Regions from separate parts of the Paenibacillus sp. FSL M7-0802 genome, predicted to be linked through region 1. Evidence: riboswitches for the same ligand, from Rfam matches in the RefSeq annotation. Region 1 holds a riboswitch; each other region holds the start of a gene.
The links. Region 1 has a riboswitch for cobalamin ahead of cobJ (precorrin-3B C(17)-methyltransferase). Riboswitches for the same ligand answer to the same signal wherever they lie in the genome.

Region 1 (7,606 bases):
CACCTGCATGGTCCAGACAATGCTGACATCCATAGGTACACAGCTTTTCAAAAAAGCTCAGCGCATTCGCTTCGGTCATCATATCTGCCACCTGCGTAGCTGTATTCGCCTCTGCCACTGCCGCTGCAAGCGACTCGTCCACACCTGCTTCACGCGCGACCTCAGCCAAAAAGCCAAAGTCCACCGGTGCGCTCTTGGAGTGAACCATCATGACACCTTGAGCTACCTTCGACAGCTTGCCGGGCATACCGACGAGAATAATCTTTTTCATTCCCAGCCGTTTCCCGTGCTTAATGGCAAAGCCGACAAAATCCCCCATCTGAATAAAGGCCTCTTCCGTCAGCTGATCGTACATTTGCATGGCATATTTTTCACTGCTGCCACCTGTGGTCAGGACTATTTCCTGGCAGTTCATCGCTTGCGCAACCGATATGGCCTGCACGACACTGGCTTTATAAGCTGACGTGGAAAACGGAACGACCACTCCACGCGTGCCTAGTATGGAAATACCGCCAAGAATGCCAAGTCGCCCATTCAACGTTTTCTTGGCAATTTCTTCACCGTCCGGTACGCTGATGACGACACGGACACCTTTGGCCGATCCGTGCTCTTCAAGCACGCCTGTCACAGCCTCCGTAATCATCCGGCGCGGCACCGGATTAATCGCTGCTTCCCCGACAGGCACAGGCAGACCGGGCTTCGTTACCCGCCCCACGCCGATGCCACCGTCCAGCTCAATGCCCGGCTCCTCCCGCCAGCTAACAGAGGCGCTAATTCTCGCCTGATGCGTGGCATCTGGGTCATCGCCACCGTCCTTGATCGTCGTGCAGGAAGCTTCGTCCGCGTCCAACACAGGCTCAATCAGCTCAAACGCATGATCAAAGCCCGCGGGCAGCGATATCACTGCTTCCTTCGGCGGAATGCCCGTGATGAGCAGTTGTACCGCTCCTTTGGCCACTGCAGCCGCACAAGCTCCAGTCGTAAAGCCTGACCGCATCGGCTTGTCAGGTGCGGGAGCTTCACCGCTTTTCATCCGTTTGGGCCTGTCGACGGACGCCGCTTCCTTTTCCATGCCAATTCCTCCTTAACCTCTTCTGCTGATCATACTCCAATTCATTTCATGATACAGCAAACGGACAACCGCATCTAGCGGACAGCCATTAAGGAGATCGCATTCAATGCTGCTACGACAATTGTACTGCCGCCCTTGCGTCCAATATTCGTAATGAACGGAATATCCAGCTTGCGCAGCTCGTCCTTGGATTCTGCCGCCGAGACGAAGCCTACGGGCATGCCAATTACCAGTCCGGGCTTAGCTGCTCCTTCTTTCACCAGACGAATTAACTCCAGCAACGCTGTCGGCGCATTACCAATGGCATAGATACCGCCTTCGCCCGCCTGAATCGCTTTGCGCATCGAAATAATGGCGCGTGTCGTATTCAGCCTTTTCGCTTCTTCCATGACGTCAGGGTCAGATATGTACACATGCACATCCCCACCAAATTGACGGATACGATCCTTGCTCAGCCCCGCTTGAATCATTTGCACATCCGCCACTACCTGCTGTCCTGCACGAATCGCTGCAACCCCGGCTTCAATCGCTTTTGGATGAAACACCATACTGCGGCCCAGCTCAAAATCAGCAGATGCATGAATGACACGCTGTACAACGGGATATTGCTCTGCTGTAAAAGGATGCTCTCCCAGTTCTTCTGTGATCATCTCGAAGCTTTTGCCTTCAATCTCCTGCGGCTGTACCGTTAGCGGTTTGAAATCTGTTTTAAAATCCATCGTATCGACCACTCCCTTATGGAAAATCAGAAAATTAAATTAGCTTAGAACATTAAAGTTACCTATTGTTCCACTACGCAGTCGGATGGTGCTTCCCATCGCCACCGCCCCCGGATTCCTTGAATAAAACCTATGATCAGCGTAGAAATCCGGGGACAAAAGCGACCGCTACGCTTGTACAGCACCATTCCGACTACTCCGTTTTATGTTCATTTTTCAAGTTCGTCTTATATAGGGAAAATGACATTCATGTTAAGGAGTTACAAACACCTCTACACAAAAACTGCACATTTTAAGATGACTATATTTTAAATACACGCCAGAAATCGTTCTGAATTCATCGGATTGACTGGACCGACCAACTTCATAGGCTTATGTCTTAAAGCACAGACTCCTCTTTGTCTATACGCAGTGCGTCGATGACTCCGTCGAAATGATCAAATACTGTGCCAAATTCCACTTCCGGCCTGGAAATCAAAAGTACGTGAATCCCCAGCTCCAATGCAGATTGAACCTTTTCATCCACTGCTCCCGTGCGTCCGCTTTCCTTGGTGACCATCACGGTCGTGCCATAGTGCTTGTACAATGCTTCATTCATCTCGCGGGAAAAGGGTCCCTGCATGGCAATAATATTCTTTTGCTCCATGCCCAGTTCGCTGCATTTCTCCATATTGTCCAAGCGCGGCAGCATGCGTGCAACCAGACGAATCTCAGGGTCTCCGAGTAAATGCTTGGTGAACGTGCCGAGCGTCTTACTGCCTGTCGTAAGCATTACAGAGCCTTTGAGTTGCTTCGCTTCTAATGCGGCCTCTTCATAGGAAGACACGATGTGGAGCAACGGATGATTGTCATATACCAGTCCCGTTCGCTCGTAGCGAATATAAGGAACTCCGGATACGCGAGCGGCTGTCATCGCATTCGCATGTGCTTCTTCTGCAAAAGGATGACTGGCATCAACGACGGCCAGTATTCCCTGCTCCCGAATCATTGCAGCCATTTCATCGGCTGTCATTCGGCCTGTACGTACGTCTAGTCCCACTTCGGACAAGCTGGCTGCCGCGCTTTCGGTTACGACCGAGGTCAATACGTTGAAGCCATTGTCACGGATTTGCAGCGCCAATTCCCGAGCGTCGCTCGTTCCGCATAGCATGAATATCATGAGCCCTTCACCTGCCCGCTTCCGTTCACTACAGATGGCGTATGTGAATGCTCGTGATGGTGATCATGGTCATCATGGCTGTGAGCATGGACATGCTCATGAGTGTGATCGTGGCTGTGTGTATGGTGATCATGATGATCGTGCTCATGTGCATGATGATGATGTTCATGGTCGTGCTCATGCTCATGATGGTGATCATGATCGTGATGGTGATCGTGGTCATGATCGTGGTGATGATGGTGGTGCTCCTGCGCCTCCAGACGGAACTGGCAGTTATCACAATTGGCCGTAACCTTGCCAAACAAGCCTTCCTTAGCTCGCTCCAGCACCAGTTCAATCAATTGGGGATGGAAACCAAAATATCCGCCCATCTCCACTTGTAATGCAGGGTGAGCCTCGGCAAATTCCTGGGTCATTTCTCCGATGCGCTTAATCAGCACACCCGTGAACAGAAAATAGGGAAGCACAATAATCTTTTTGGCCCCCAATCGTACACAACGCTCCAATCCATCGGGAAAAGAAGGCTGCGTCACACCGATAAAGCTGCTCTCTACCCACGTATAAGAAAGCTGCTCCCACAGCATACGGGTGATTTTGAAAAAGTCACTGTTCGCATCTGGATCGCTACTTCCGCGTCCTAACACAAGTACCGCCGTTTCTTCGTCGGATACCTCGGGAAATGCCTCTACAGCGCTATTCATTCCCGCTGGAATCGCAACCGGACGGGCCTCTTTCAAGCGGCTTTGCAGAATGCTGACGATTTTCTCGTGAACGCCAATCGGGCGTCCGTATACAAATTCCACCTGCGGATATTTTGCTTTTGCCCGGTCAATAGCCATCGGAATATCAATTTTGGCATGTACCGCTGCAAACAAGATAATCGGAATAAGAACGACACGCGTCGCCCCTTTCTCCACACATGTTTGCATCCCTTCAGCAATGCTGGGACGTGCCAACTCCAAGAAACAGGTTTCCACGCACATATCCGGTACCCGGTCTGCCACTGCCTGTGCAAATTCCAGCAGCTCCTGGTTCCCCTCCGGGTCCCGACTTCCATGTCCAACCAACAATATTGCATCCACTGCTGTTTTTTCCTCCTCTTTAATAGGGATAACCTGCATGACGCCCTATTTTATATATATGCTTGTATCCAGTTCATCAGGCCTTCATTCCATTAATCACCACAAACCGCATTCACTTCTACCGTTGCTGGTGCATCTTCATGCCGGAAACCCGCAACGACGCCTACACGTTTAAAAAATTTATGAAAACGCTCATTCGGATGCCCTTTTTCCTTATATTCAGCAATGACGTTCTCCACGATATCAGTAATCTGATCACCCGGAATTCCTTCCGCTACGGGCTGAGCGGCATGAGCATTGCGACCGAATTTTTTGCCACCGAGGAAGAGGTCGTATCCTCCCTTGCGATAGACGATTCCGATATCCTCCAGCACCGCTCCATAGCAGGCCATACCGCATCCGTTCAAAGCAATACTCGTTTCCTTGGGTGCCTGTAACCCGCCAAGTACAACCTGTAGATGCTCAGCCACAGGCACAGCGTCATCCTTCTCCATATTGCAGAAGTCGCACGCCTTCACCTTAAACACATCGCCAATCGGCATGACAATGAATCGTTCATCCCGCAGCCGTCCGACCAGTTCCTCGGGGTCTGCACACGGCACGCGCAGCACGATCTGATGATCTGGCGTGTATTCCAGCTCGCCGTCATCACCCGCTACCTCGGCGAGCAGCGCCATCTGACGAGCGGTGAACTTCTTGTTTCCCACACCCGGGGAAACGCCCACCTCAAACAGCGCAGGCTTGCCAAAGCCGCCTGTCGCCATTCCAGCCGTAGCCCCCGCTCCGGCCACCGCTGACGTTCCGGCGGTACTCTCGGCGGTAGGCGCTTGCCCGCTCCAGCGAGCGTTGGCTGCGCCAGGCAGCTTGCCGCCGACAGCGAGGCGGCTTAGTGCCTCTGCCGCCAGCGATGCTGGGGCTGCGCCGGTTTGCACAGCATTCGTTGCCTGCACGGCAGCCATCGCTTGCGGGCGTGCCTGCGTCGCAACCGCAGCGCCGCTCGCGGAGGGTCCAGCGGGCGTAGTCGGGGCTGCGCTTGCCTGCGGTGTATCCTCTTGTGCGCCCAGCGACCACGGCTCCGCTTCCGTGCGGAGACGCTGGTGCGGCTTGAGTGCCTGCTCGGTCGCATCTAATGTGTATTTGCGCTGATATCCGCGCGGAGTCACGATCAAGCCGTCATACACTGTCGTCGAGGAATTGCCGATGATTACAGTCGTCAGCATCCCAATGTCATGGTTCAGCATATCTTCCAGCGTCGTTACAATAACTTGCTGACGTTCACGATAAGCACTTTTCACCAACCCGACTGGAGTTTGCGGATCGCGGTAACGCAGCAAAATGGACTGCGTCTCCACAATCTGGCGGGTACGCCGACCACTGCGCGGGTTGTATAATGCAATCACAAAATCGGCCGAAGCCGCTGCTTCTACGCGCTTCACAATCGTTTCCCATGGGGTCAGATGATCACTCAGACTGATCGTGCACGCATCATGCATAACTGGCGCCCCCAACAGTGATGCACAGGACTGAATAGCCGAGATCCCCGGTACGACTTCTACCTCAACCCCGTCCTCGCGTCGCCAGCCTTTTTGCATCAGCACCTCATACACCAGCCCTGCCATACCATAGACTCCCGCATCTCCACTGGAAATGACAGCTACCTTCTTGCCCATCTCTGCTTGGCGAACCGCCTCCTGTGCACGGCTCACTTCCTCTGTCATTCCTGTGCGTACAATCTCCTGTCCGTTCAACAACGGACGGATCAAATCAACGTAGGTATTGTAGCCGATAATGACCTCACTTTCGGCCAGCGCATCCAGCGCCCGTTTTGTGATATGTTCCATATCTCCTGGTCCAAATCCAATCACCAGCAATTTTCCTAATGGGCTCATCGTGCTCCTCCTATTCATCCTTTTCAGGGCAGCTATGCTATCTATTTCAATGATTTATGCACATCGTGTAACTCAAAAAAACCCCATCCTGCCCGGATGGGGTTTCTATGTACGCATCTCTCATCAGACGAACAAACAGCGTAAGAAGACACTATTTGTCTTCCTCCAGCCTGCCGTTGTTTTCCATCTGACTGTTTACGCTTCAAACGCTGCTGCACGTTCATATCCACGCAAACCTCTAGCCAACATGGAAAAAGCAACGTGTGCCTGATTTCCTGATTTCGTACACCCATCCTCTCCACGAAGGTTAACGGTGCATACAGATCAAGGTAGGTCTCCTGGCTTGGCATCAACGGATTCTTTCGTCTTCCCCGTTTTTCACGAGTGACCATTTTAAAAAATCCTCTTCCTTACAGTGGCGGGACCGCTCGGGATTTGCACCCGATTCCCTGTTACCCTTTGCTCAACCGCAAAGGCACCTTGTCTGTCCGCTATTTGATTATGGGTCTTATCATAACCTTGCCTCAATCAGTTGTGCAAGCACGAAAAACGCTTTATTTCAAGTTCTCTGCTTTATTTTTTAACATATGTAGCAATTCGTCCGGGTCCGCAGAGATACTTAATAACGCTGGGTGCTCGGCCCCGGTAAACCCTTCTTGCACGCTATGACGCACCATTTCTACTAACGGGTCAAAATATCCATTCACATTCAACAGCCCAATGGGCTTGCGATGAATCCCGATTTGCGCCCAGCACAATACCTCGAATAGCTCCTCGAAGGTTCCCAAGCCACCCGGAAGAGCGATAAACGCATCGGCCATCTCGCTCATTGCCGCTTTACGCTCATGCATGCTTGCTACCTCAATAAATTCGGTAACTCCCCGATGAATGATCTCTGCATCAAATAATAGGGTGGGCATAATGCCAGTGACCTGACCGTCACCCGCCAGCATTCCATCCGCCACCTCTCCCATCAGCCCCCTGCTAGAGCCACCATAGATCAGACGGATATGATGACGAGCCATGGCTTCCCCCAGCTTGCCTGCAGCCTCAACATATACCGATGAATGTCCAGGTCTGGACCCGGCAAATACGCAAATAGAATTCATTAACGTCTCAGCTCCTGTCCTAAGTATCATGCATCGAAACTTATTCATTATATTAGATAAACATTTTCGCTATAACAAAAATCTTTGTCGATGCATGTCCAACAAAAAAAGATAAAGACCTCGTAGGCCCTTATCTTTATTTTACTCTGTATCCCAAAATATAAGTTCATTTTTTAGCATACTGCATTTATAATTTCTATCTCATTTCAATGACCATTCACGATCTTCAGACCACAGCCATGCACCGAATCGTTATGTTCAAAATATTTACCCAGCTCCACCATCATCGCGCCCATGCGCTCTTCGGTTGGAAACACGACTCGGTCAATCCCTTCTTCCACAATGGACTGTGCAGTCACCTTCCCTACGGATACAGCAATCACATCCTCACGAAAAGCTTCCAGTAACTCCTCGATTCGATTTTGCTCTCTGGCATATTGGGCCAAAAATCGGATTTGCGGACCACTTGTAAACGTAACAGCATCAACATTACGATGGATAACATCCTCCAGTAACGCCTGCAATTTTGCTTCCTCAGGTGGGATATGCTTATAAGGAAGTACCTGGCGGGTCACT
Region 2 (7,606 bases), 240 kb from region 1:
TATGTGATAATGATTATCATAATCATATTTAGAATAGGTACCACGTTCTATTTTGTCAACAATATTCGACAAGCAATCCTCTTATTTATTTTAAATTTGTATAATATTAAATTTATGGCTTAATTCTCCAACGCTTGAAACAGAGTACGCGTGTACTCATGCTGTAACAAGTCTTCATCCCATTCCTTAAAGATTTCCACGATCTCCCCCTGAACCATGACGGCAACTCGATCACAAAACTGGCGAGTAGATTGGAGATCGTGAGTGATGAATAGGTAGGACAACTGACGTTCCATCTGCATTCTTTTGAGCATGTCCAGTACAGAAGACTGCGTTGTCGTATCCAGATTGGCGATCGATTCATCGAACAAGATAATATCCGGCTCCACCGCCAACGCTCGGGCAATACATACCCGCTGTTTTTGCCCGCCACTCAGCTGTGCTGGGTATTTTTCCAGACTGTCAGCCTCCAATCCTACCGATTCCAATAGGGACAGACAAATATCCAGCGCCTGCGCTTTTCGCTCAGGAAAATAGTTGTGGATCGGCTCCATTAAAATATCTCGAATGGTCATATGAGGATGCAATGAGGAGGACGAATCCTGTGCAACCAACTGGATTCGCTTGTACAGCTGAACGTCCTTCATCTTTTCGAAGTGTATAGGCTGATGATCCAGCCAAATCTCCCCTGAGGTCAACGACTCCAACCCTAGAATACATTGTGCCAGCGTGCTTTTGCCACTTCCACTTTCCCCCACCAGTCCAAGACATTCACCCTGTCGTAACTCCAGACTCACCTTCTTCACGGCCCGCTCGCTATCTTGCGTGCTGAACCAGCCTTTTCTCCGTTTGCGGACAGGGTATGCTTTGGTCACATTCTTCAATTCCAGCATCACTGGTGCATCCTTCCTTCCGGGCTCATCTCCAACACTCGATCTGCTATGCGGCTCATACCTTGGCGATCATGTGAAATCAACAATATGGTGAGATCAAAGTCTTCTCTCAATTGTTGCAACAATGCCAAAACCTTGTCGCGGTTGATAACATCCAACGCCGTAGTAGGCTCGTCGGCAATAAAGAGGCTCGGACCTGAGCTTAACATTGCAGCCAGCAGCACCCTTTGACACATGCCTCCGCTTAGTTCAAAAGGATATGACGACAAAATATGCTCAGGATCTGCAAACCCAACCTTGCGGAGCAGAGAGCGCAAATAGGCCTCCCGCACTGGAGTAGCGCCTCCTCTGGCTATCTCCGTGGCACGACTCAGCATCTGCCGCATCCGTGACAGCACGCCCAGTGGGTGGACTTGCTTCGGTGCAGTGTGGGATGGGGCTGCATCAGCGTGCCCCGGCTCCATCTGGTCGTGCGGCATCCAACGCCGCCCGTACAGTCTAAGCGTATCCATCAGCTGGGCGCGGACAGTCCGGATCGGATTCAACCCGCTCAGCGATTGTTGAATGAGCAGGGCAATATCCTCTCGGCGCAGCCTTTGCCAGCGCCGTTCCTGGAACGGGAGAATGTCTTCCCCGTTATAGTAGATACGCCCTTGCGTAACACCGATACCTGGCTCCAGCATGCCTGCGATTGCGTGTGCGGTCAGACTCTTGCCGCATCCGCTCGGTCCGGTCAGGGCCACAATCTCCCCTGAATATATGGAAAAGCTCACATCCCGCAGCAGTGGTTTGCTCCCACTTCCGCTTGCTCCTACGCCTGTGCGGCAGATTTCCAAATGTTCCACGTGTAACAACGGTTTTCGCCCTGCCACTTGTTCTATCGTATCCTTGCCCCCAAGGGCTATTTGATCTCCCACTATTTGGCCGCCCCCTTTTCCGAAAAGCGGTCGCCCAAAAGCTGGCAGGCAAGTACGAATAGCATAATCGCCAAGCCCGGGAAAATCATGACATGCGGAGCCACCTGAAAATATGAGGTTGCATCATGCAGCATCACGCCCCACTCTGGCTTGGGCGGCTGTACACCCAGTCCAAGAAAGGATAGCCCCGCGATCATCAGCACCACGCGTCCGATATCCCATACCGCATAAACCAACAACTGCGGCAACGTTTGTGGCAATACATAACGTCTCAGTATACGTACGTGTGAATTGCCGGATAAACGGGCATACCGAACGTAGTCCTCCTGACAGGCTTTTTGAACCAGACTACGGATATACCGGACATAGCCCGCCCACCGTACCGCAATAATCGCAAGGGTCATGTTAACAAAACCCGGGCCCAAAATGCCCACAATTGCCACCGTTAAAATAATATCAGGAAAAGCCAATACGCCATCGATTCCCCGCATGATCAGCTGATCTACACGTCCACGCACATAACCAATGAGCAACCCTATAGGCAGACTAAAGCACAGCGTAGCTACAGTAATTGCACATGCGATTAGCACGCTCGTCCGTATCCCGTAAATTAGCCGTGACAGCACATCCCGACCCAGATGATCCGTACCGAAAGGATATTTCCGACTGGGTGGTGCCAGACGGTTCAAAAGATCCACTTGAAGAGGATCATGAGGAGCGACCCATGGAGCCAATAACCCAAGCAGCACGATCAGACCAAAAAGTACGCCTCCTGCCAGCAAGCTCCCTTGAAAGGAAAGCCGTATCTTTTTCATTTTCAGCTTCCCCCTTAACGCAAACGTAGCCTCGGATCTATCGCCGTCTGGACCAAATCCACCAAACACTGAACACCTACTATTAAAAATACGGCAAAAATAACATACCCCTGAATCACCGGATAATCTCGCTGGGTAATCGCATCTATAAAATACTTACCTAACCCCGGCCATGAAAAAATGGTCTCGACGATGACATTACCTGCCAGCATAAATGATAGATTTGTACCTAGCAGTGTAATCATAGGCAGAACCGCATGCTTAAATATCTCAAAAAACAGGATATGCATACGTGAAAAGCCTCGAGCCTTCGCTGCTTTCACAAAATTCCGGTCACCCAGCTCCAGCATTTGAGCGCGCAGTACACGGGCTTGCACCGCTCCCAAACCTGCGCCAAGAGTCAGCGCTGGGAGCACTAGATGTGTCCAGTCCTCCCTTCCCATGGATGGGAGCCAGCCCAAGCGAACGGAGAATAGATAGATCAACAGAAAACCAAGCCAAAAAGAGGGAATCGACGATCCCAGCAGGGCAAACAGCCTGCCCAGACGATCCAGTGGGCCGCTGATTTTTAGCGAGGCAGCCAGTCCCAGCCCCAGCGTAAGCACCGTCATGACGGCAAAGCCCGCAGCAGCTAGCTCCACAGTAGCAGGCAGTCTGTTCCATAGTTCGGCTAGCACGGATTCCTTGGATACATACGAGGTGCCCCAATGCCCCGTGAACACATCTCGCAGCCAGTTCACATATTGAATATGAAGCGGCTCGTTTAAGCCCAGTTCCTGCCGTAGCGTCGTCAACGCCTCCTCAGAGGCAGGGACATTATGCGCGGTGAGCAAAATAGTAGCAGGGTCACCAGGAGCGAGCCGCATCAGTACAAAAGTCAGCGTGGATACAACGAATACAATGATGAGCAGCTGCGCCACACGTTCCAGTATAAAACGAATCATAGGATACGCAGCTCGTTATTCCGTAATATCAGATTGCGCTGTAATGTAGTAATACTCGATCGGATGGGGTGTAAAACCCTCCACCCCTTTTTTCACACCAAACACATTATCAGGATGCACAATGAACGACTGTGGCAAATCCGCATTGATGATATCCAGCGCTTGTAGTGTCACAGCATTACGCTGCGCTGTATCCTTCGCCAGCTTCAAGCTGTTAAGAATACTCTCTAGCGGTTTGGAACTATACCGGCTTACATTGGCTTCGCTTTTCGAAGAATAAAACATGTCCATAAAATATTGCGGCTCTCCTGTATGAGCAGTAAGCATGCTGTACATTGCAAAATCCCAATCGTTTTTGGTCAACGCCTCGTCGATATTTTCCACCTTGCGAATCTTGACCTGGATTCCCTCTTTCAGCAATTGGCTTTGGATGACCTCAGCCATAACGGAGAGCTCTGGACGCTGAGGGAAAGTCAGCAGTGTAACCTCGAACGGCTTGCCTTGCTTAGTCCATGTCCCTTGGGCGTCTTTCTGCCACCCATCCTTCGTCAACAGCTGCTCTGCCGTTCCGTTCAGCGCTTTACGCTCAACTTTACCGAAGGGAAGAATGCTCGGGAACGGACTGCTTGCTTCCGTACCGAAGCCCCTCATGACGGCGCTCACAATCGATGCGCGTGGAATCAGGCTGTCCACCACCTTACGGTTCGCCGCATCCTTGAATACTGGCGATTCCATATTGTACACGATCATATGGGTGCGCAAGGAGGGAGCCGACAGCACTTGTAGCTTGTCGTTCTTTTTCAGTACCTCTGCGTTATCAACCGGAATATCCGTCGCCACGTCCACCTCGCCGGATTGCAGCGCCATCAGGCGCGAATTCCCATCCGTAATGAACTTCATCGTCGCTTCAGCCAGTCGTGCCTTCTCGCCCCAATATCCGTCATAACGCTCTACGACCAACGATTGGTCTTTGTTGAACGCTTTGATTTTAAAGGCGCCTGTCATCGCTGGGTAGCTCTGCTCATCTTTCATCGATGCCACATCCAGTACAATCGTCGATGGATCAGCTAGATTGGACACCAGCGCCGCGTTCGGCTGGTTTGTCGTGATTTTCAAAGCCAGCGGGCCGCTTACATCAATGGACTTCACATTCAGTAAATCCTTCGCCAGATGGCTTTTCTCGATAGAGCGCAGCAAAGACGCTTTTACACCTGCTGCATCCATACTCTTTCCATCATGAAAAGTGACTTTATCCTGCAAGCTGAACGTCCAAACTGTAGGACTATCCTGCTTCCACTCCTTTGCCAGCCAAGCCACAGGCTCCAGCTTTTCATTCAAACGTACCAGTGTCTCACCTGCACCGGATCGCATCACATCCCAGCTATTATCTCCGTGCGGGTCAACGCCTGACGGTTTCCATGTATACGCCATTATCAGCTTTTTACCTGTCGCTGTTTGTTGTGCTGACGCGTTTTCACCCTTGCCGGAGCTATCCGACGTCTTATTGCTGGTACATCCCGAAAGAGCCATAACTGCCAGAAATAGCATCACCCCTGTACATATCAACCATGAACGCCTGCTACGATTGCTAATCATTCAAAGAATCCCCCTCTATCTTGTAAAATCATATAAACCTAACGCAAAACGCGAAAAAAGCATTCCGGACCACTTGATCAGCAGTCAGAAATGCTTTCATTATAAAATGTCAAAACTCACCTCGAAGCCAACTCCAAAAACATAGAAGGGATCAGATCGGTTTCAGACATTCCGTATGCAGCACGCCTAACCACCTCCCCAGCATCCCGTGGGTCTGACAGTGATGTCAAAACAGGCAGGTCTCCTGACTCCAGGCGCATCTTTCAGGCCTTCCCGGTTCTTCACAGTTCCAGTGGCTGTTCTGAAAGCTCCAGCAGTATCCTGCTGATGCCTGTATACAGTGGCGGGTCCGTGTCGGAATCTACCGAACTTCCCTTTTAAGTGAACACGCTCAACAACCATCTACATGGTCTCAACAAAACCTCGTACATAGAGTCGTCCGGCTCACACCTGTTTTCTTCCTTTATTTCTTTCCATTACGATCTTATTTTGTTGTCACAGGCTTGTCAATAAATGCTGCACAATAATTTAAATTTGAACGATGTAGCGAGAATGAAGGTGATGTCTATTCATTGCGTGCACGAAATGAACGTGCTAAAATTAGGTATATAGATAATCATCGTGTCCGTATACTAAAAAGAGTCTTCGCCGCGCCAACGGCAAAGACTCTTAGGACTTGAAAGGCTGTGGATCACCACCACGGCGCGCTGCACAACTAAATGTTAATGCAAACGAAACCCACCGTTAGGCGCCTAACCTAATTACGCGGTGGGTTTTCGCTTGTTCCGAAATTTCCGACGTAGCCAGCGATAAAGTTTACGAATACTAAACACCAGGCTTAGTAAAGTAACCATCCAACGCAACACATCGTAGCACGACACAAGGTTGACCATCGGCTTCACCCCCTTTCGGGAAGCTACACCGTGGTCCGAAAACATCCACCACTATTCAAAATCCATAAGGTAAATTATACCACGGCCTCGCCCACTACTCTAGCAAATTCCTCTAGTAAATAAATCAACTTAAGAGTTAACTTTAGCGCCACTGCACAGTCGGACAGGGTCAATATCTATATGTCCCCAGACGGCAAGGGTTTATTTATTCCTAATCATCAAACCTTCTGTGGAACCTCCTGAACCGTCACGCTTTTGACCGATTCGCCCTGTTTTCTTGTCAAAACGATGTTCAAGACAATCGCTGTAATCGAACCCGAAACGATGCCATTTTGCAACAGCATTTTAGCAAAGCTCGGCAGCTGGTCGAACATTTGCGGCAGAACGGCAGAGCCTAGGCCCACGGCAATGCTGCATGCTGCGATCAGCAGATTGCTTTCTTTCCGTAGATCCACTTCTGACAAAATAGACATGCCTGATGCAGCGACCGAGCCGAACATGACGATCATCGCCCCGCCCAGCACAGCGTTAGGAATCACTGTCGTTAAGGCAGCCAGCTTAGGAAGCAAACCAAGAACAACCATGATACCGCCCGCAGCAAAAATAACGTTCCGCGATTTGACGCGTGTGAGTGAAATCAGACCAACATTTTGCGAGAAAGCTGTATAAGGAAACGCGTTAAAAATACCCCCAAGCATAATCGCAAGTCCTTCGGAACGCAGACCATTGACGATCTGCTTCTGCTCCACCTTCTGATCAATTGCTTTGCCTACTGCCAAATAAACGCCTGTAGACTCAACCATACTGACAATATTGACGATAATCATCGTACAAACTGCCATAATGCTAAACTCAGGCTTACCAAAATAAAACGGCTGTGCAACACTCACCCATGAAGCCTCCGCCACGGGAGCAAAATGCACCATTCCCATTCCATAAGCAACCACTGTGCCCACGAACAACCCAATAAGCACGGAAATCGAGCGCAAAAAGCCTTTTGCCAACCGATTCACAAGCAGAATAACCAGTAGTGTGACTAAGGCCAACAGTAAATTACGTGGCTGTCCAAAGTCCGAACTGCCCTGACCCCCTGCTACATTGTTCATCGCCACCGGAATAAGGGATAGACCGATAATCGTAACGACCGAACCTGTAACCACCGTCGGGAAAAAGCGTAGCAGCTTGCCATACAACGGTGCTGCTAACACCACAAATATACCAGACAAAATAATGGCACCATACGCTGTCGCTAAATTTGAGGTCGAAGCAATCGCGATGATGGGCCCTACTGCCGTAAACGTACAGCCTAAAATGACAGGCAGTCTACTACCGAAAAAGCGTGTGCCCATAATCTGTAATAACGTAGCAATCCCGCAAGTGAACAGATCGGCAGCCACCAAATAAGCCATCTGGGCTGGCGTCAGGTGCAATGCTCCCCCTACAATTAGAGGTACAGCAATTGCTCCAGCGTACATCGCCATGACATGCTGGAAGCCCAGCGCGAATAACTTTTGTTTACTTAACATCCCACATTCTCCTTAACGGGAG
Region 3 (7,606 bases), 2.0 Mb from region 1:
GCGTAGAAATGGTGCTGATTGCGACCACGATTGCTTCCAAAGGACTAAAGGACGCAGGAATGGCAGTATACCGAGCGTTGCAGGCGGATGACCTGGCTGCGGCACGGCGGGAGCTGGGCATGATAGTTGGGCGGGATACGCAACAGCTTGATGAGCCTGAGATTGTACGCGGTACCGTCGAAACGGTCGCTGAAAATATCGTGGACGCGATTATTTCCCCGCTTTTTTATGCCTTGATCGGGGGAGCACCCTTGGCGCTGGCTTATCGTGCTGTGAATACGCTCGATTCCATGGTTGGCTACAAAAATGAAAAGTATCTGCATTTAGGCTGGGCTTCAGCACGTCTGGATGATGTCGCTAACTACATTCCGGCACGCCTGACAGCGGCAATGCTTGTGGTAGCGGCGTGGATGTACAAGCGAGATGCTGCAAGAAGCTGGCGCACAGTCAAGCGAGACGCTCGTCTGCACCCAAGCCCGAACAGTGGCTTCCCGGAATCGGCTGTTGCCGGTGCACTGGGGATTCGTCTTGGAGGCTATAATGTGTATCATGGCGTGCGCTCCTTTCGTGCATACATGGGCGATTGGATACGACCGCTAGAGTCGAAAGATATACGGCATACGATCCAGCTGATGTTCGCCGTGTCCAGTATGTTTGTAGGATTGTGTTTGTTAGGAGCCGCAGGTTGTTTTGCCTTGGGATGGGTGCGGTGAGGAGTGACACACTGAATAATGATCGAGCAGGAAGTGACATGATCTTGAAACAAGATATAGCAGCAAAAAGGACAGTAGAATACGCACAAAGTCCGAACTCACAGGAGGATAAGGTGCCGTATGATGCTAAAGAAGATCTGCATTGGGACATGGAACTCGTGTTAGTTCGTCACGGCACAACCTTATGGAACAAGGAACGTCGATATCTAGGACACTCCGACTTAGGTTTGCTACCGGGAGCAGAGCAGGAATTAAAGCCTTTGCAAGAAAAATTGCAAGGGCAGTCCTTTGCTCGAATCTATTGCAGCGATTTAATGCGATGTCGCCAGACCTTGCAGATCATTGTGCCGGAATCAGAATTGACGTCTGGAGGTTCCCTATCTACTATGTCTCCTATGATGGAACCACGTCTGCGAGAGCTTCATTTTGGTGAGTGGGATGGAAAAACGTATGACATGCTCAAGGATGTGTCGTTGTATCGCGCTTGGATTGATGAGCCGCAACGGATAACCCCTCCTGGAGGAGAGTCTTGGGCAGATTTTGTGAATCGTCTACGGAAATTTCTTGACTCTCTGTATGAATGGCGTGTTGCTATGGAAGTTCAACCCATGGATTTGACTGCTGCGCCACCCTCTGTTTTGGTCGTTACGCATGGTGGCGTAATTCGTCAGTTAGCTTGCATGCTGATACCGGGCCATGATTTTTGGAGTTTGAATCCGAAGCCGGGAGAAGCATTTAGGATTCAATTGAGGCTGGCAGGACGGCACAATTACATAGCAGAAATGCTTCCTCATTAGGTTAGACACCAGCGGATAAAGAGGCTGTTTGGGTTGTAAGCCGCCTCTTTTTAACCTATAATCATCAAGTAAAAGAACGGCTTGACTACCACTACATCAAATATCCAGCAGACGAGGTCGGCGCAGCGTGATGAAACTATGGTTTCCCTTGCCTGCGCTGTTAAAAGGGAAGTCGGTGTGAGTCCGGCGCGGTCCCGCCACTGTAAATGGAAACATGCCCGTTAGTCCTGCTTTATGTGCTACTAAGCATATGAAAGAATTTCAGGACATGCATTTTACCATAAGTCAGGATACCTGCCCGTCCGCCTGTCACCATAATCCTTCGAGGAAAGGATGACGTGTTCGCAGTGACTGTCCATGCGGAAAGAAGCTGCCGCCTGCGCACGATCTGCGCTAACGTGACCCCTGTGTCCTGATATGAGGATGCGGGGTTTTTTTGATAGGAAAAGAAGGCTGGATTTAGAAGATATCTGATGATGTTCAAGTAACGCTCTTAACGATTTTTTATGAAGGGGTGCAAATCATGGCAGGAAAAAAAATAAAGGTTTGGACAACAGGTCTATTGGTTCTGATTTTGGCAGTTGTGCTGAGTGCATGTGGAGCTAATGGGAAAAATGCTGAAAATAAAGAGAACCAGAATTCTTCACAGCAGCCGGGACAGACCGTAACCGCACAAGAGCCTCCGGGCAAAACAGTTTACCCACTCACGGTTAAGGATACAACAGGACAGGAATTTACATTCAAAAAAGCGCCGGATAAAATCGTTTCCGTCTCCCCGGCAGAAACCGAGGCGCTGTTCGCCATCGGGCTGGATAAGGAAATTGTTGGCGTCTCCGACTACTCTGATTACCCGGAAGCAGCTACGAAAAAGCCTAAAGTGGGCGGTATTATGAAACCGAACGAAGAGGCGATCATTGCTGCTAACCCGGAAGTCGTTTTTGCAGGGATATCACTTAGTGAACAGGCTACGACCAAGCTGCGCGACATGGGAATTATGATTTTTAAAACGGAACCGAAGACAGTTGAAGATGTCATGGCTAACATCGAATTGTATGGGAAAATCACCGATCATCAGAAAGAAGCGAGAGCGGTGACTGACAAGATGAGAGCAGATGTAGCTGAAGTGAAAGAAGGAATTAAAAATATCGGTAAAGGTCAGAAGCTGCGGGTATACGTCGAGTTTTCACCAGGCTGGACAGTTGGTAAAGGCGAGTTTATGGACGAGCTGATCACGTTAGCGGGCGGCGAAAATGTAGGTGCCACGCAGAAGGGGTGGTACCAAATTAGTGAGGAAAATATTATTGCTGCGAACCCTGACGTGATTTTGTACAGCAAAAGTGTCAAGGACGACAAAACTGGTCAAACGCTCGGCGAAATCATTAAAGCTCGCAGTGGATGGGATCAAATATCGGCTGTTCGCCACAACCGGGTATTTGCCGTGGATGATAATTTGATTAGTCGTCCGGGTCCACGCGTAACGGAAGGTCTCAAGGAAGTGGCCAAGGGCGTGTATCCTGAAATTTTCAAATGAACCGTAAACTGATCGGCTTTGGAGGAACAGGTCTTGTCCTGCTGTTACTGACGCTACTGCTCTGTCTTGGCATCGGCTCGGCCAAGCTTCCGGTCAGCCAGATCACGGGCATTCTGGTTAACCACCTTCCATGGTTAGGCGATACGTTTACACCGGATTGGAATACATCCTCAGAGCAGATTATTTTGAAGGTTAGATTGCCACGAGTGTTACTGGGAATGTTGGTAGGAGCAGCGCTGGCGCTGGCTGGAGCCGGATTTCAGGGTGTGCTGCGTAATCCTTTGGCTGATCCGTATACACTGGGGGTATCCTCGGGGGCTTCGGTAGGAGCGGCAGTACTGATTTATTGGGGCCTTCAATTTTCATTTGTTGGCATATGGACGCTGCCGTTAGTGGCATTTACGACCGGAATGCTGACGCTGTGGATGGTGCTGACGTTGGCACGGGAAGGTAGAAAAATCCCGACACAAAGTCTCATTTTGTCGGGTGTGGTGATGCAATCCTTTCTGGGGGCGGTTGTTTCCTTTCTGACAGCCATGTCGAAGGAGACGGTCAATGAAATATTGTACTGGACGATGGGAAGTCTTAGTCTGCGCGGTTGGTCATATACAGGAATCCTTTTACCTTATGTGGTCATAGGACTGGTATTTCTATGGAACCGGGCACGTGTGCTGAATATTTTGGCTTTGGGTGAACGTCAGGCGGCTCACATGGGAGTTCATGTAGATGCGACGAAGCTATCTGTTCTGATCATTTCCACGCTGCTGACAGCAGCCGCTGTCTCGGTATGTGGAGTGATTGGCTTTGTGGGACTCGTTGTACCGCATATCATTCGTCTGGTGACAGGGCCTGATTACCGGATGATTGTTCCATTATCTGCGCTCGGTGGAGCTATTTTTATGGCTTGGGCAGATACGGCGGCTCGCACGTTGTTAGCCCCCACGGAAATTCCTCTGGGCGTGATGACGGCCTTTGTTGGGGCACCGTTCTTCGCATATCTCCTGTACCGGAACAAGAAACTGCGCAGGGGGGAAATGCTGTGACAGAACAAAGTGAATCACAGAAGGTACGTGATCGGGCGTTAGAGGTATCGGGTCTAACACGTGCCTATGGAGAGTTCCATGCGTTAAAGAATATAAGCTGGAGCGTCGACGAAGGAACTTGGTGGGGGATTATTGGTCCGAACGGCAGTGGAAAATCCACCTTGCTGCATTTGCTTTCCGGTGTAGATCAGCCAACTTCGGGAAACGTTCATATCTATGGCAAAAAGGTCGGTAGCTACAGCAGAAAAGAGCTTTCCCGACTCATAGCCGTACTCCAACAGGAAGGGCTTCCTCCAGTGGGATACACCGTCAGGGAAGTCGTAGAAATGGGACGTTTTCCTCATCAGGACTGGCTAGGCAGGGAAAAGGGTGTTGATGTGGAGGCGATCACGGATCGCGTGCTAGAGCGATTGGGTCTTACCACGCTGGCGGACAGAGCATTGGACCGCTTGAGTGGGGGACAGCGACAGCGTGTAGCTTTGGCAAAAGTAATGGTGCAGGAGCCACGAATATTGCTGCTGGACGAGCCTACGACCTATCTGGACTTGCGCTATCAGCTTGAATTTATGGAACTGCTGGCAGATTGGCGCCAAGAAACGGGTGTGACGATTATTGCGGTCTTGCATGATCTTAACTTGACAGCCCAATTTTGCGAAGATTTGCTTGTACTCAAGGATGGAATGGTTGAAGGATTGGGAGCTTCATCGAAGTTATTAACCGAGGATCGGATTCGACGAGTATACGGTGTTGAGCCTGTGATGCTTCCGCATCCCGATAGCGGTGTGCCGCAGCTCTTGCTGCGCAGGAGTGCTTCGGATACAGCAGATTAAATAAACGATGAAACACACTTAAAAAGAGCAGGGAGTGGAAGTTATGAACAACAAGCTGCGTCAGCTGATCGATAGCATTGCCCAGCCGGATGTGGTGGCGGCCTCGGCAGCTTCAGCCCATTTGGACCAATTAACAAAGCCACCGGGAAGTCTTGGAAAGTTGGAAAGTGTGGCCATCAAGCTAGCAGGAATTACAGGAGTGGACAAGCCTGAATTTGATCGTAAAACGGTTATGGTCATGGCTGCGGATCACGGGGTGTGTGAAGAGGGAGTCAGTGCCTTTCCGGCTGAGGTTACACAGCAAATGCTGTATAACATGCTGTCAGGTGGCGCGGCAATTAATGTGCTGGCACGCCATGCGGGCGCAGATGTCAAGGTGGTAGATGTTGGCGTGAATGCGGATGTCGCTCACGCGAATCTGGTGGACCGTAAGGTACGCATGGGTACTTCGAATATAGCTAAAGGGCCAGCGATGCTGCGTACAGAAGCGGAACAGGCGGTTTTGGCCGGAGCAGAAGCCGTAGCAGAAGCGGTCAAAGGTGGCACACGGCTATTCGTTACCGGAGAGCTGGGCATCGGGAATACGACAGCCAGCGCTGCGGTCGTATGTGCTCTCACCGGACTGGAGCCGGAAGTTATCGTAGGCCGGGGGACGGGTGTAGATATGGCTGGGCTTACCCGTAAAATATCGGTTGTCTGCCGCGCATTGGACGTGAACCAGCCAGATGCAAATGATGCGCTCGACGTGCTCACTAAGGTCGGCGGTCTGGAGATTGCCGCCTTGGCAGGAGTCATCCTCGGGGCAGCCGCACATCGCTGTCCAGTCGTGTTGGACGGCTTTATTTCAGGCGCAGCCGCCCTCGCAGCGCGTGCACTTGCGCCTGCTAGCGCTGCGTACATGCTCGCTTCGCACGCCTCGGACGAGCGCGGGCACGCGGCGGTGCTCCGCCAGCTCAAGCTGGAGCCCATGCTTTATTTGGACATGCGGCTCGGGGAGGGCACAGGCGGTGCGCTTAGCTTGCACCTGATTGATGCGGCGTGCCGCATTATGCGCGAAATGGCGACCTTTGCCGATGCAGGCGTATCGGACGGTCAGGGAGCCGCGCAGCGATGAAAGCGCTCGTGACTGGCGGGGCACGCAGCGGGAAAAGCGGCTTTGCCGAGCGATTATGCATGTCGCGCGCGCCTGGCGCCTGCTACATTGCAACGGCACAAGCCTATGACATGGAGATGAAGGAGCGCATCGCCCTTCATCGGGTCCAGCGCGAGTCTGCCGGATACGACTGGCAGACGCTGGAGGAAGCGAAGGCGCTGCCGGAGCTGCTGCGACGGCTTGGCGGCGATCAAGCGTCGCAGCCATCACCCGCGCCTTTGGTGCTAGTCGACTGCCTGACCCTGTGGCTGTCGAACGTGCTGCTGGCCGCAGGCGAGGACGGCGAAGCTGCGTCCAGAGCTGCCATTAATGAACTGGCGGCAGCTGTGGAGCAGTATCCGGGGCAGCTCGTCATCGTGACCAACGAGGTTGGTGACGGTATTGTGCCCGAATATCCGCTTGGTCGGCTGTATCGGGATTTGAGTGGGGTTATGAATCAGCGGATTGCCCGTCTTTGTGATGAAGTATTTTTGGTGACGGCGGGCATTCCCGTAGAACTCAAACAGTTGGAATATAAGCTATGAGCCGCGAACGTCAGGCTGTTGCTGCGGCTTTTCAATTTTTAACGCGTCTTCCGGTGAAGGCGGAATTGGATTTTTCCCCGGATTTGCTTAAACGCAGTGCAAGTTATTATCCGCTGGTCGGAGTGGTTATTGGCATCATTGTCTGGGGCTTTGCGGCGCTTACTTCTATGGTGTTGCCGCCGTTGCCGTGTGCGATTCTTACGCTTGTTGTCTGGGTTTGGTTGACGGGCGGATTGCATTTGGACGGGTGGATGGACGCGGCTGATGCCTTGTTCAGCTACCGATCCCGTGAGCGGATGCTGGAGATTATGAAGGATAGCCGTGTAGGAGCAATGGGCGTTATTGCTTGTGTGTTGCTACTCATGCTCAAGGCTTCTTTGCTGTATACAGTGTTGGTTGAACGGAATGTGTCTGGCTTACTGCTGCTTCCGATGGTTTGGAGCCGCTGGTTTATGGTACATGCAATGAAGCGCTGGCCTAAAGCCCGTAATGATGATGGGCTGGCTGCGCGTTTTGCTGATATGAGTGGTGGCCGCGTAGGGTTAGCCGTATTCTGGGCTGTATTAGTGACCCTGAGTGCTGCCGTAGGACAATATCTTCTGGCAGGTTTGGCTACAGCAACAAGGGATACTGGGAATCTGTCGTTGGCAGGATCAACCATACAGACGTTCCTTTCATATTCTGAGAGCCTTCCAATCTCGATAGGTTTTGTGTTGATTCCGGTCTTGGCTTACGGTGTTGGAACCTTCACGGCAAACCGTATTAACCGCCGCTTGGGTGGACTTACGGGAGATATATACGGAACTTTAAACGAATTGCTGGAGACTGTTTTATTGTTGTTTATTGTAATTTTGTACGGGTTGTGACCAGATTTGAAATGAATTCGTTAAAGGGGAAGAGGCAATTGTCAACTTTCGAACCGTCCTGCACGAACCCGGCAGCCGTATTGATGCTTCAAGGAACAGCGTCGGATGTGGGCAAAAGCGTGGTGACAACTGCGCTTTGCCGTATTTTT

Region 2: it holds a riboswitch for cobalamin, as region 1 does, so the genes downstream of both, MHB54_RS13930 (ABC transporter substrate-binding protein) here and cobJ (precorrin-3B C(17)-methyltransferase) in region 1, are expected to answer to the same signal.
Region 3: it holds a riboswitch for cobalamin, as region 1 does, so the genes downstream of both, MHB54_RS06005 (ABC transporter substrate-binding protein) here and cobJ (precorrin-3B C(17)-methyltransferase) in region 1, are expected to answer to the same signal.

The regions. Positions count from the first base shown of each region.
Region 1 covers NZ_JBBOSD010000001.1:3,228,896-3,236,501, reverse strand. Annotated here, with positions in the region: gene MHB54_RS15040 (cobalt-precorrin-5B (C(1))-methyltransferase) at 1-1,072, opposite strand, end outside; gene MHB54_RS15035 (precorrin-8X methylmutase) at 1,147-1,791, opposite strand; gene cobK (precorrin-6A reductase) at 2,171-2,950, opposite strand; gene MHB54_RS15025 (sirohydrochlorin chelatase) at 2,947-4,032, opposite strand; gene cobJ (precorrin-3B C(17)-methyltransferase) at 4,125-5,921, opposite strand; cobalamin riboswitch at 6,233-6,418, opposite strand; gene MHB54_RS15015 (LOG family protein) at 6,476-7,030, opposite strand; gene MHB54_RS15010 (uroporphyrinogen-III synthase) at 7,237-7,606, opposite strand, start outside.
Region 2 covers NZ_JBBOSD010000001.1:2,984,079-2,991,684, reverse strand. Annotated here, with positions in the region: gene MHB54_RS13950 (ABC transporter ATP-binding protein) at 120-896, opposite strand; gene MHB54_RS13945 (ATP-binding cassette domain-containing protein) at 893-1,810, opposite strand; gene nikC (nickel transporter permease) at 1,810-2,625, opposite strand; gene nikB (nickel ABC transporter permease) at 2,640-3,569, opposite strand; gene MHB54_RS13930 (ABC transporter substrate-binding protein) at 3,585-5,165, opposite strand; cobalamin riboswitch at 5,383-5,586, opposite strand; gene MHB54_RS13925 (nucleobase:cation symporter-2 family protein) at 6,277-7,584, opposite strand; gene MHB54_RS13920 (xanthine phosphoribosyltransferase) at 7,578-7,606, opposite strand, start outside.
Region 3 covers NZ_JBBOSD010000001.1:1,189,977-1,197,582, reverse strand. Annotated here, with positions in the region: gene cbiB (adenosylcobinamide-phosphate synthase CbiB) at 1-713, shown strand, start outside; gene MHB54_RS06010 (histidine phosphatase family protein) at 752-1,510, shown strand; cobalamin riboswitch at 1,633-1,826, shown strand; gene MHB54_RS06005 (ABC transporter substrate-binding protein) at 2,034-3,041, shown strand; gene MHB54_RS06000 (FecCD family ABC transporter permease) at 3,038-4,084, shown strand; gene MHB54_RS05995 (ABC transporter ATP-binding protein) at 4,081-4,914, shown strand; gene cobT (nicotinate-nucleotide--dimethylbenzimidazole phosphoribosyltransferase) at 4,958-6,028, shown strand; gene cobU (bifunctional adenosylcobinamide kinase/adenosylcobinamide-phosphate guanylyltransferase) at 6,025-6,591, shown strand; gene cobS (adenosylcobinamide-GDP ribazoletransferase) at 6,588-7,457, shown strand; gene MHB54_RS05975 (cobyric acid synthase) at 7,496-7,606, shown strand, end outside.